DNA from 4 places in the Pectobacterium odoriferum genome. Region 3 is predicted to be linked to each of the others. Evidence: predicted binding sites of a transcription regulator. Region 3 holds the regulator's gene; each other region holds the start of a gene.
The links. Region 3 encodes PurR, which represses purine synthesis genes. Its sites were predicted from a motif close to CANGCAAACGTTTGCNTG; they were not measured.
Positions count from the first base shown of each region.

Region 1 (2,203 bases), 1.1 Mb from region 3:
GTCGGCATGCTGTCGGATAAAGACATCGCCGGTACGCTGGCTCACTTAACACCTGTGGTGGATGAGTGGTATTGCGCACCGCTGGAAGGGCCGCGTGGCGCAACGGCGCAGCAGATTGCTGAGCACCTTACGCGCAGCCAATCGTTCCCCGATGTCGTTACCGCCTGGCAGCAGGCGATGTCCGAGGCGACGGAGCAGGATATCGTCATTGTATGTGGATCTTTTCATACGGTAGCGCATGTGATGGAAGCGCTGGATGAGGAGAAGGCGAATGGCGAGTAAATTTCAGAATCGGCTGGTCGGTACGGTTATTCTGGTCGCGTTGGGCGTGATCGTTTTACCCGGCTTGCTGGACGGCAAGAAAAAGCACTACGAAGACGAGTTTGCATCGATTCCGCTGATCCCCAAACCGGGTGACAGCAATGAGATGGAAGCGCTGCCTGCGCTGAACCCGTCGTTGCCGAGTCAGCCGCCGGAAGGGGCGGAAGCGGCGATGCAAAACAGCGCGGAAGCCGAAGCGAGATCATCTACACCATCCACAACGACAGCACCTGAAACCACGACGCAGACGCCGCCATCGTCCCATTCTGGCACGAATACGCCAGCCATGACGGCACCGCCAGTGGTGGTTGAACGTCCGCCGGTTCAGACGCCCGCGCCAGTGACGCCGAAGCCTCAGCCAAAACCTGAGGTGAAGCCAGAAGTGAAACCAGAGGTGAAACCGAAGCCAGAGCCTAAACCGGAACCCAAACCGGAAATGAAGCCTGAAACGCAGCCGACGCAGCAAGCGCCTGTCGGACAGGCCTATATTGTGCAGCTTGGTGCGCTGAAAAACGCGGATAAGGTGAACGAGATTGTCGCTAAGCTTCGTCTCTCTGGTTACCGCGCGTATACCGTACCATCAACGCCGGTGTCAGGCGAAATCACCCGTATTTACGTGGGGCCGGATGCCTCGAAGCAGAAGCTGGAGTCTTCACTGGGCGAGCTGAAACAGCTCAGCGGGCTAAGCGGGCAGGTGCGAGCACATTCCGTTCGTTAAGGTCGTCGAGCGGATGATTACGTGATGGATGGTTCGCAGTCGAGCACGTAAATAAGCAAAAGCAGGCCGCGGGGATGAGGTTCACATCAGTGATACGTCGCCCCGCATCTGTTTTAAGATGCCTGCTGTGAGTTTTGAGATGCCGAGAGTTAATAGAATCAGGCATGATGTCTTGTCGGTTTTTTCGCCTGATTATCTATCGATGAAATCGGCGGAAATACGCTACGCAAACGTTTTCTTTTTCTGTTAGAATGCGCCGCGAACAGGATGACGTAGCGGCTTATTGGTAGCATCGTTCATTATTAGGATAGTTCATGGTTTGGGTTGATTACGTCATTATTGGCATCATCGGATTTTCGGCTCTGGTTAGCCTGATCCGGGGGTTTGTTCGCGAAGCGCTGTCGTTAGTAACCTGGGGATGTGCTTTTTTTGTCGCCAGCCATTACTACGCTTACCTCGCGGTCTACTTCACCCGTTTTGATGATGAGCTGGTGCGTAACGGCATTGCGATTGCCATTCTGTTTATTGCAACGTTGATTGTGGGAGCTATCGTCAACTATGTGATTAGTTCACTGGTTGAACGTACCGGATTATCCGGCACCGATCGCGTTCTGGGCATCTGTTTTGGTGCGCTGCGCGGGGTGCTGATCGTTTCCGCACTGCTATTCTTTCTGGATACGTTCACCGGTTTTTCACAAAGTGATGACTGGAAGCAATCCCAGTTAATCCCGCAGTTCAGTTATATTATCAGGTGGTTTTTTGACTACCTGCAAAGCACGTCAAGTTTCTTGCCGCAGCATTTACCGCTGCGGTAGCGCTGATGAGGAAAAGACACCATGTGCGGTATTGTCGGTATCGCCGGTTTTACACCGGTCAACCAGTCGATTTATGACGCGTTAACGGTGTTGCAACACCGTGGGCAGGATGCTGCGGGTATTGTGACCATCGATGCCTTTAATTGTTTTCGCCTGCGTAAGGCCAATGGCCTGGTGAAAGATGTGTTTGAAGCGCGGCACATGCAACGCTTGCAGGGCAACATGGGGCTTGGCCATGTGCGTTATCCGACTGCGGGTAGTTCCAGCGCTTCGGAAGCACAGCCTTTCTACGTTAACTCTCCGTTCGGCATCACGCTGGCTCACAACGGTAACCTGACTAACGCCCACG
Region 1 covers NZ_CP034938.1:3,288,613-3,290,815, reverse strand. The annotation lists gene folC (bifunctional tetrahydrofolate synthase/dihydrofolate synthase) at 1-282, shown strand, start outside; gene dedD (cell division protein DedD) at 272-1,039, shown strand; gene cvpA (colicin V production protein) at 1,354-1,854, shown strand; gene purF (amidophosphoribosyltransferase) at 1,876-2,203, shown strand, end outside.
Region 1: a site for PurR is predicted at 1,263-1,280, ahead of cvpA (colicin V production protein). Genes of this name have one in related genera too.

Region 2 (2,203 bases), 2.0 Mb from region 3:
GTTGTCCACGAGCACATTCCTGCCAATGGCGGAAAACCGTAAAGCACTAGCGGGTGTCGGTGTTGAAGGCACGATAGGCGGCAAGCGGATTCAGGTCAGCGCGCCGGCTCGCATCACGCCCGGTTTACTTGATGTAAGTTGGTTGCAACGGATTGATGCGCTGGAGAACGAAGGGAAAACCGTCGTGGTGGTGCAAGAAGACGACAAGCTGCTCGGCGTGCTGGCACTGAGCGATACATTGCGCCACGATGCACGTGAAGCGCTGGATGCTTTGCAGCAGTTAGGGATTCGTGGCGTCATGCTCACGGGCGATAATCCCCGCGCGGCGGCAGCCATTGCGGCGACATTAGGGATCGATTACCGCGCCAGCCTGCTCCCTGCTGACAAGGTCACGGCAGTCAGCGAATTGAGCAAGCAGCATCCCGTCGCGATGGTTGGTGATGGCATCAACGACGCACCGGCAATGAAAGCGGCAACGATCGGGATTGCGATGGGAAGCGGTACCGATGTGGCGCTGGAGACGGCCGATGCCGCCTTAACGCACAGTCGCCTGACTGGGCTGGCCGCCATGATTAGCCTGTCGCGGGCAACGCAGCGCAATATCCGTCAGAACATTACTATCGCGCTGGGGCTGAAAGCAGTATTTCTGGTTACCAGTATTCTGGGTATTACCGGACTGTGGCTCGCCGTGCTGGCGGATTCCGGCGCAACCGCGCTGGTCACCGCCAACGCGCTACGGCTGTTGAGAAAACAGGACTGATAGCGGTCTACGGTGCGCGGTGCAACACCGCGCACCTGCGGCTTGAAGTATGACGGGTATTACCCTTTGCGCAGCAGATACCGATAGGGAACCTGCTCGGTCTCCTGTGCCAGAAGCTCATGCTCCATGTACACGCAAAAACCGGGAATATCGCGGGTGGTGGCCGGATCGTCGGCAATAATCAGCAGCGTTTGCCCGGTTTCCATCTGGCGTACCGTCTTACGCACCATCATTACAGGCTCAGGGCAGCGCAGCCCCTGCGCATCAAGGGTTTTATCCGGGTTGGTAAAGGGATCGGTCATCAACGTTCTCAGTGCTGGAATCAAAAAACCGCCTTAGTTTACGCTGAGGATTTCCCGACGCAAGCGACGACAACGTTTGCGCAGAAAACAACCATCTTTTTCTGGCAAAACACATGGTCGTAGCGAAATAATTGCATTAGCGAAGCAATTGCGTATTATGCCGCCGCGTTGCAGCATAAATCTGCACGTTATCTCTTGGGTTCCCTAACCCCAATAACCAAAAAGGTCACATTATGTATCGTTTTACTCCCCAGCAGCGGCTTACGGCGCTGATCTGGCTATCGTTGTTCCATGTCCTGATCATTACGTCGAGTAATTATCTGGTCCAGCTCCCGGTATTGATTTTCGGTTTTCATACCACCTGGGGCGCGTTTACCTTCCCGTTTATTTTTCTGGCAACTGACCTGACGGTTCGGGTTTTCGGTGCGCCGCTGGCGCGTCGTATCATTCTGACCGTGATGGTGCCTGCGCTGGTGATTTCCTATCTGGTGTCGTGCCTGTTTTATCAGGGTTCGTGGCAATCATTCGAGGCGTTAAGTCAGGTGAATATTGTCGTGGCGCGTATCGCCTGCGCCAGCTTCATGGCTTATGTTCTCGGCCAGATTCTGGATGTTCACGTCTTCAACCGCCTGCGCCAGAAGCGTGCATGGTGGGTCGCGCCGGCTGTGTCGACCGTGTTTGGTAATTTCAGCGATACGCTGGCCTTTTTCTTCATTGCGTTTTACCGCAGCACCGATGCCTTCATGGCGGCAAACTGGGTTGAAATCGCGATGGTGGACTATGCCTTCAAGCTGCTGATCAGTCTGGCGTTCTTCCTGCCGATGTACGGTGTCATGCTGAACATGGTGCTTAAACGTCTAAGCGAGCAGAAAGACTCAGCCGACTACCGTTCCGTCAGCAGCCACCATTAATGGCAATCGGGCGGCTATTCACGCCGCCTGAGGTTGCTGACAAAGTCCATCGAGCGGTAGTAACGGATAGATCGTAAAGACGCTGTAAACACATCCCTGTGCGCTCGGCTTGCGCCATCCCTGGCGCAAACGCTTTACTCTTCTATTCCGTTACTCCCGTTGTCGTTATGCAAATAGGTTTGTCAACAGTCGGTGGCGGCTATTCACGCCGCCTTTTCTCATCAAATCAC
Region 2 covers NZ_CP034938.1:99,648-101,850, reverse strand. The annotation lists gene EO763_RS00420 (zinc/cadmium/mercury/lead-transporting ATPase) at 1-760, shown strand, start outside; gene tusA (sulfurtransferase TusA) at 820-1,062, opposite strand; gene EO763_RS00410 (7-cyano-7-deazaguanine/7-aminomethyl-7-deazaguanine transporter) at 1,296-1,973, shown strand.
Region 2: a site for PurR is predicted at 1,128-1,145, ahead of tusA (sulfurtransferase TusA). Genes of this name have one in related genera too.

Region 3 (2,203 bases):
ATCACAGCCAACGAACCAATGGTTGTCAGCAAAGACATCTTCAGATCTGTATCCATAAACCACTCCTTATTAGCGAACAAATTTTCTCTGAAAACTTCATCTGAAAAAACACGCCCCTTCACAGCCGAATCCACTTAGGCAGTTAAAGCTACAAATAATAGGGTTATTACGATTCTTTCATAATTCTAGCGAAAAATCTCGGACGAATGCATCACTAATAGTATAAATTAGCCCTTTCACTTTCATGATAAATCGGACACAATCCGCTGTTTATGAAAGCGCTGCGTATCAGTCGAAAAACGTCAACCCAGATCCCTTCGGTATAACATTCGGCATTCTCCTTCTGAAATCCTGTTTTTTAGCTTAGAAGAAGAACATTAAACGTAGGCAAACGATTAACAATATACTTACGTCTGTAACAGGTAAGTTCAGGAGTCATTTTTAGATGGCAACGATTAAAGATGTGGCAAAACGTGCTGGCGTTTCCACCACAACCGTATCGCACGTGATCAATAAAACACGTTTCGTCGCCGAAGAGACTAAGGCAGCCGTCAGAGCGGCAATCAAAGAATTGCACTATTCACCCAGCGCCGTCGCCCGCAGCCTCAAAGTTAATCACACTAAATCTATCGGCTTACTCGCCACATCCAGCGAAGCCCCCTATTTCGCCGAGATCATTGAAGCCGTCGAAAACAGCTGCTATGCCAAAGGTTACACGTTGGTGCTGTGTAATTCGCATAACGACATCGGTAAACAGCGCGCCTATCTTTCTATGCTGGCGCAAAAACGCGTCGACGGCCTATTGGTGATGTGCGCCGAATACCCGCCTGAGCTGTTGTCGATGTTGGAAGATTATCGCAGCATTCCGATGGTCGTTATGGACTGGGGACAGATGCACAGCGATTTTACCGATACGATTATCGATAACGCCTTTGAAGGCGGTTATATGGCAGGCCGCTACCTGATTGAACGCGGCCATCGCGATATCGGCGCCATCCCCGGCACTCAAGAACGTAACACTGGCAGCGGACGCTACCTCGGCTTTTTGAAAGCGCTGAAGGAAGCTGATATCACAGTGCGTGACGAATGGGTGGTTCGGGGCGATTTTGAACCGGAATCCGGCTACAAAGCCATGCATCAGATTCTCGCACAGAAACAGCGACCTACAGCCGTATTCTGCGGTGGCGATATCATGGCGATGGGTGCCATCTGTGCGGCTGACGAGCTGGGTCTGCGCGTACCGCAGGACATTTCGGTGATCGGTTATGACAATGTGCGCCACGCACGCTTCTTTACGCCTGCGCTGACCACCATCCACCAGCCAAAGGAGCGTCTGGGCCAGTCCGCGTTCTCTATGCTCCTGGATCGCATTACCAGTAAACGAGAAGATGCGCACGTCATTGAAGTACACCCGACGCTGATTGAACGCCGCTCGGTGGCAGACGGCCCCTACCTCGACTATCGCCGCTAATTAGCGGCAATACTGCGCAGCGCAGGCAAGTGAGCACTACATGATGATGGAAAACTGGCATAATTTCGGCGCTGATGACGATCATACATTAATGGCCTAGCAGGCTCGCTTCCAGCAGAACTCGCCACCGCTTTCCACACGCTATACGGCCCGCTTCCACCGGATGTTCAGCTACTATCTTAACGCCTGTGCAGGGGCATTCAGAGCACGAACACTTCAGCTCTGGCAGGTCGTGTACAGCACGGATGGGATCGAAGGCGGGTTACGTGTTTCACGCTGATAGAAAAAAGAAAACCGGACGATGCGGCTCGTCCGGTTTACAAGAATAGGCAGTGCAGGATATCAGTCTTCGTTGGCGAGATCGCTCAACTGCTTGCTGGCTAACACGCGTTCGACGGTATCCACCACGGCCTGCGTTTGCGGGTCGATTTCAATATTGATACGATTTCCCAGACGTTTCTGTCCCAGCGTGGTGCGGTTCAGTGTTTCTGGAATTAAATGCACGCAGAAACGTCCGCGAGTGACTTCTCCCACCGTCAGGCTGATGCCATCAATCCCAACAAAGCCTTTATGCAGCACGTATTTCATCAGCGCTTCATCAGCCAGACGGAACCAAATCTGATGGTTATTCTCTGAAACCTGAATTTTGACCACTTCCGCCGTACACATGATGTGCCCCGACATAACGTGCCCACCGATCTCATCACCGAATTTCGCGGCTCGCTCAATATT
Region 3 covers NZ_CP034938.1:2,142,765-2,144,967, reverse strand. The annotation lists gene cydH (cytochrome bd-I oxidase subunit CydH) at 1-56, opposite strand, end outside; gene purR (HTH-type transcriptional repressor PurR) at 446-1,471, shown strand; partial or broken gene EO763_RS09565 (class I SAM-dependent methyltransferase) at 1,491-1,751, shown strand; gene EO763_RS09560 (riboflavin synthase) at 1,814-2,203, opposite strand, start outside.

Region 4 (2,203 bases), 680 kb from region 3:
GACATTACCAGCCTGTTGCAGCCAGTTGAAAACAGCAGGCCATTGCCAGCTGGATTCGTCGATCGTCGCCTGCATACCTTCTGGCAGCACGCGTGGGATATTTTCCCAGAAGCCGCCGCCGGTCAGGTGAGAAATTGCGTGGACATCGACTTTTTCAATCAGGGAAAGTATGGACTTCACGTAGATTTTGGTCGGGGCCAGCAGGTGATCGGCCAGCGATTTGCCTTCCAGCTCGAACTGCTCTGGATCGGTCTTACTGACTTCAAGCACTTTGCGCACCAGCGAATAGCCGTTTGAGTGCGGGCCGCTAGAAGCGAGGGCAACCAGAACATCGCCGTGCTGAACTTTGCTTCCGTCAATGATTTCTGATTTTTCTACCACACCGACGCAGAAGCCAGCAACGTCGTAGTCTTCGCCGTGATACATACCCGGCATTTCGGCGGTTTCGCCACCGACCAGCGCACAGCCTGATTGCTTACAGCCTTCCGCGATACCAGTAATGACGCTGGCAGCGGTGTCGACATCCAGCTTGCCCGTGGCGTAGTAGTCGAGGAAGAACAGCGGCTCAGCGCCCTGAACAACCAGATCGTTCACGCACATCGCAACCAGATCGATACCAATAGTATCGTGGCGTTTCAGGTCCATCGCCAAGCGCAGTTTGGTGCCGACTCCGTCAGTGCCGGAAACCAGAATCGGTTCGCGGTATTTTTGCGGTAAGGCGCACAAGGCACCGAAACCACCCAATCCACCCATAACTTCCGGGCGACGGGTCTGTTTCACTACACCTTTGATACGGTCTACCAATGCATTACCCGCATCGATATCCACGCCTGCGTCTTTATAGCTGAGAGAGGTTTTGTCGGTCACTGCTGAGTCCCCACGAAGGTTACGGGTCGTATTCAGAAAACACGGTATTTAGAAAACATACTGTGGTAAAAATAATGCGCGCTAATTCTAACAGTGTAGGCAATCGTTTGCGAGTGATGAGTCATCGGCTGGCTATTTTTCGTCAATGGCAACAATTTCTCTCCTCGGTTGATCTGGATCAGGCTTAATCATATGGCGCTAAGTAAAAAAGGCGGTATAATCCCGCGATTTTTTTACGACGGGCTCTCGTGCCCGCCGCAGGCGGTGTTTAAAACGCGCTTGGCGTTTTTGTCCGTCCACTAGCCGATGGGGAGATAATGATGAAGATCGTCGAGGTGAAACACCCACTCGTCAAACACAAGCTGGGTTTGATGCGTGAGAACGATATTAGCACCAAGCGTTTTCGTGAGCTGGCTTCCGAAGTGGGAAGTTTGCTGACTTACGAAGCGACGGCTGACCTGGCAACCGAAAAAGTCACCATTGATGGCTGGTGCGGTCCGGTTGAAGTCGATCAGATCAAAGGCAAGAAAATTACCGTCGTACCGATTCTGCGTGCAGGGTTGGGGATGATGGACGGCGTGCTGGAAAATGTGCCTAGCGCGCGTATCAGCGTTGTCGGCATCTACCGTGATGAAGAGACGCTGGAGCCTGTTCCTTATTTCCAGAAGCTGGTTTCCAATATTGAGGAGCGCATGGCGCTGGTGGTTGACCCCATGCTGGCAACCGGTGGTTCAATGATCGCGACGATCGATCTGCTGAAAAAAGCGGGTTGTCACAGCATTAAGGTGCTGGTGTTGGTCGCGGCGCCAGAAGGGATTGCCGCACTGGAAAAAGCCCACCCAGATGTCGAGCTTTACACGGCATCCATCGATAAAGGCCTCAACGAGCAGGGTTACATCATGCCGGGCCTTGGTGATGCGGGCGATAAAATATTTGGTACCAAATAACAGGTAAGCCGACTTGATAGTCGGCTTTTTTTTGGCGTAAACCTAAGTATTTCCTATGGTGCGCCAGAGCCTGTGTTTCGTCACATGCGGTGCTTTATTACATCAGCAGTCAACCTTTTCTTGCTTCATCACCGCTGTGGGGCGGGATAAGTCTGGCTGCCATAAGAAGACACATAAATAGCAACACTACAGAGGATATTGAAGATGACTCGTCGCGCCATCGGGGTAAGTGAACGACCACCCTTGTTACAAACCATCCCGTTGAGTTTCCAGCATCTGTTCGCGATGTTTGGCGCTACCGTTCTGGTACCCATTCTGTTCAAGATCAATCCAGCCACTGTACTGTTATTCAACGGTGTGGGTACGCTGCTTTATTTATTCATATGTAA
Region 4 covers NZ_CP034938.1:1,460,881-1,463,083, forward strand. The annotation lists gene purM (phosphoribosylformylglycinamidine cyclo-ligase) at 1-867, opposite strand, end outside; gene upp (uracil phosphoribosyltransferase) at 1,188-1,814, shown strand; gene uraA (uracil permease) at 2,019-2,203, shown strand, end outside.
Region 4: a site for PurR is predicted at 964-981, ahead of purM (phosphoribosylformylglycinamidine cyclo-ligase). Genes of this name have one in related genera too.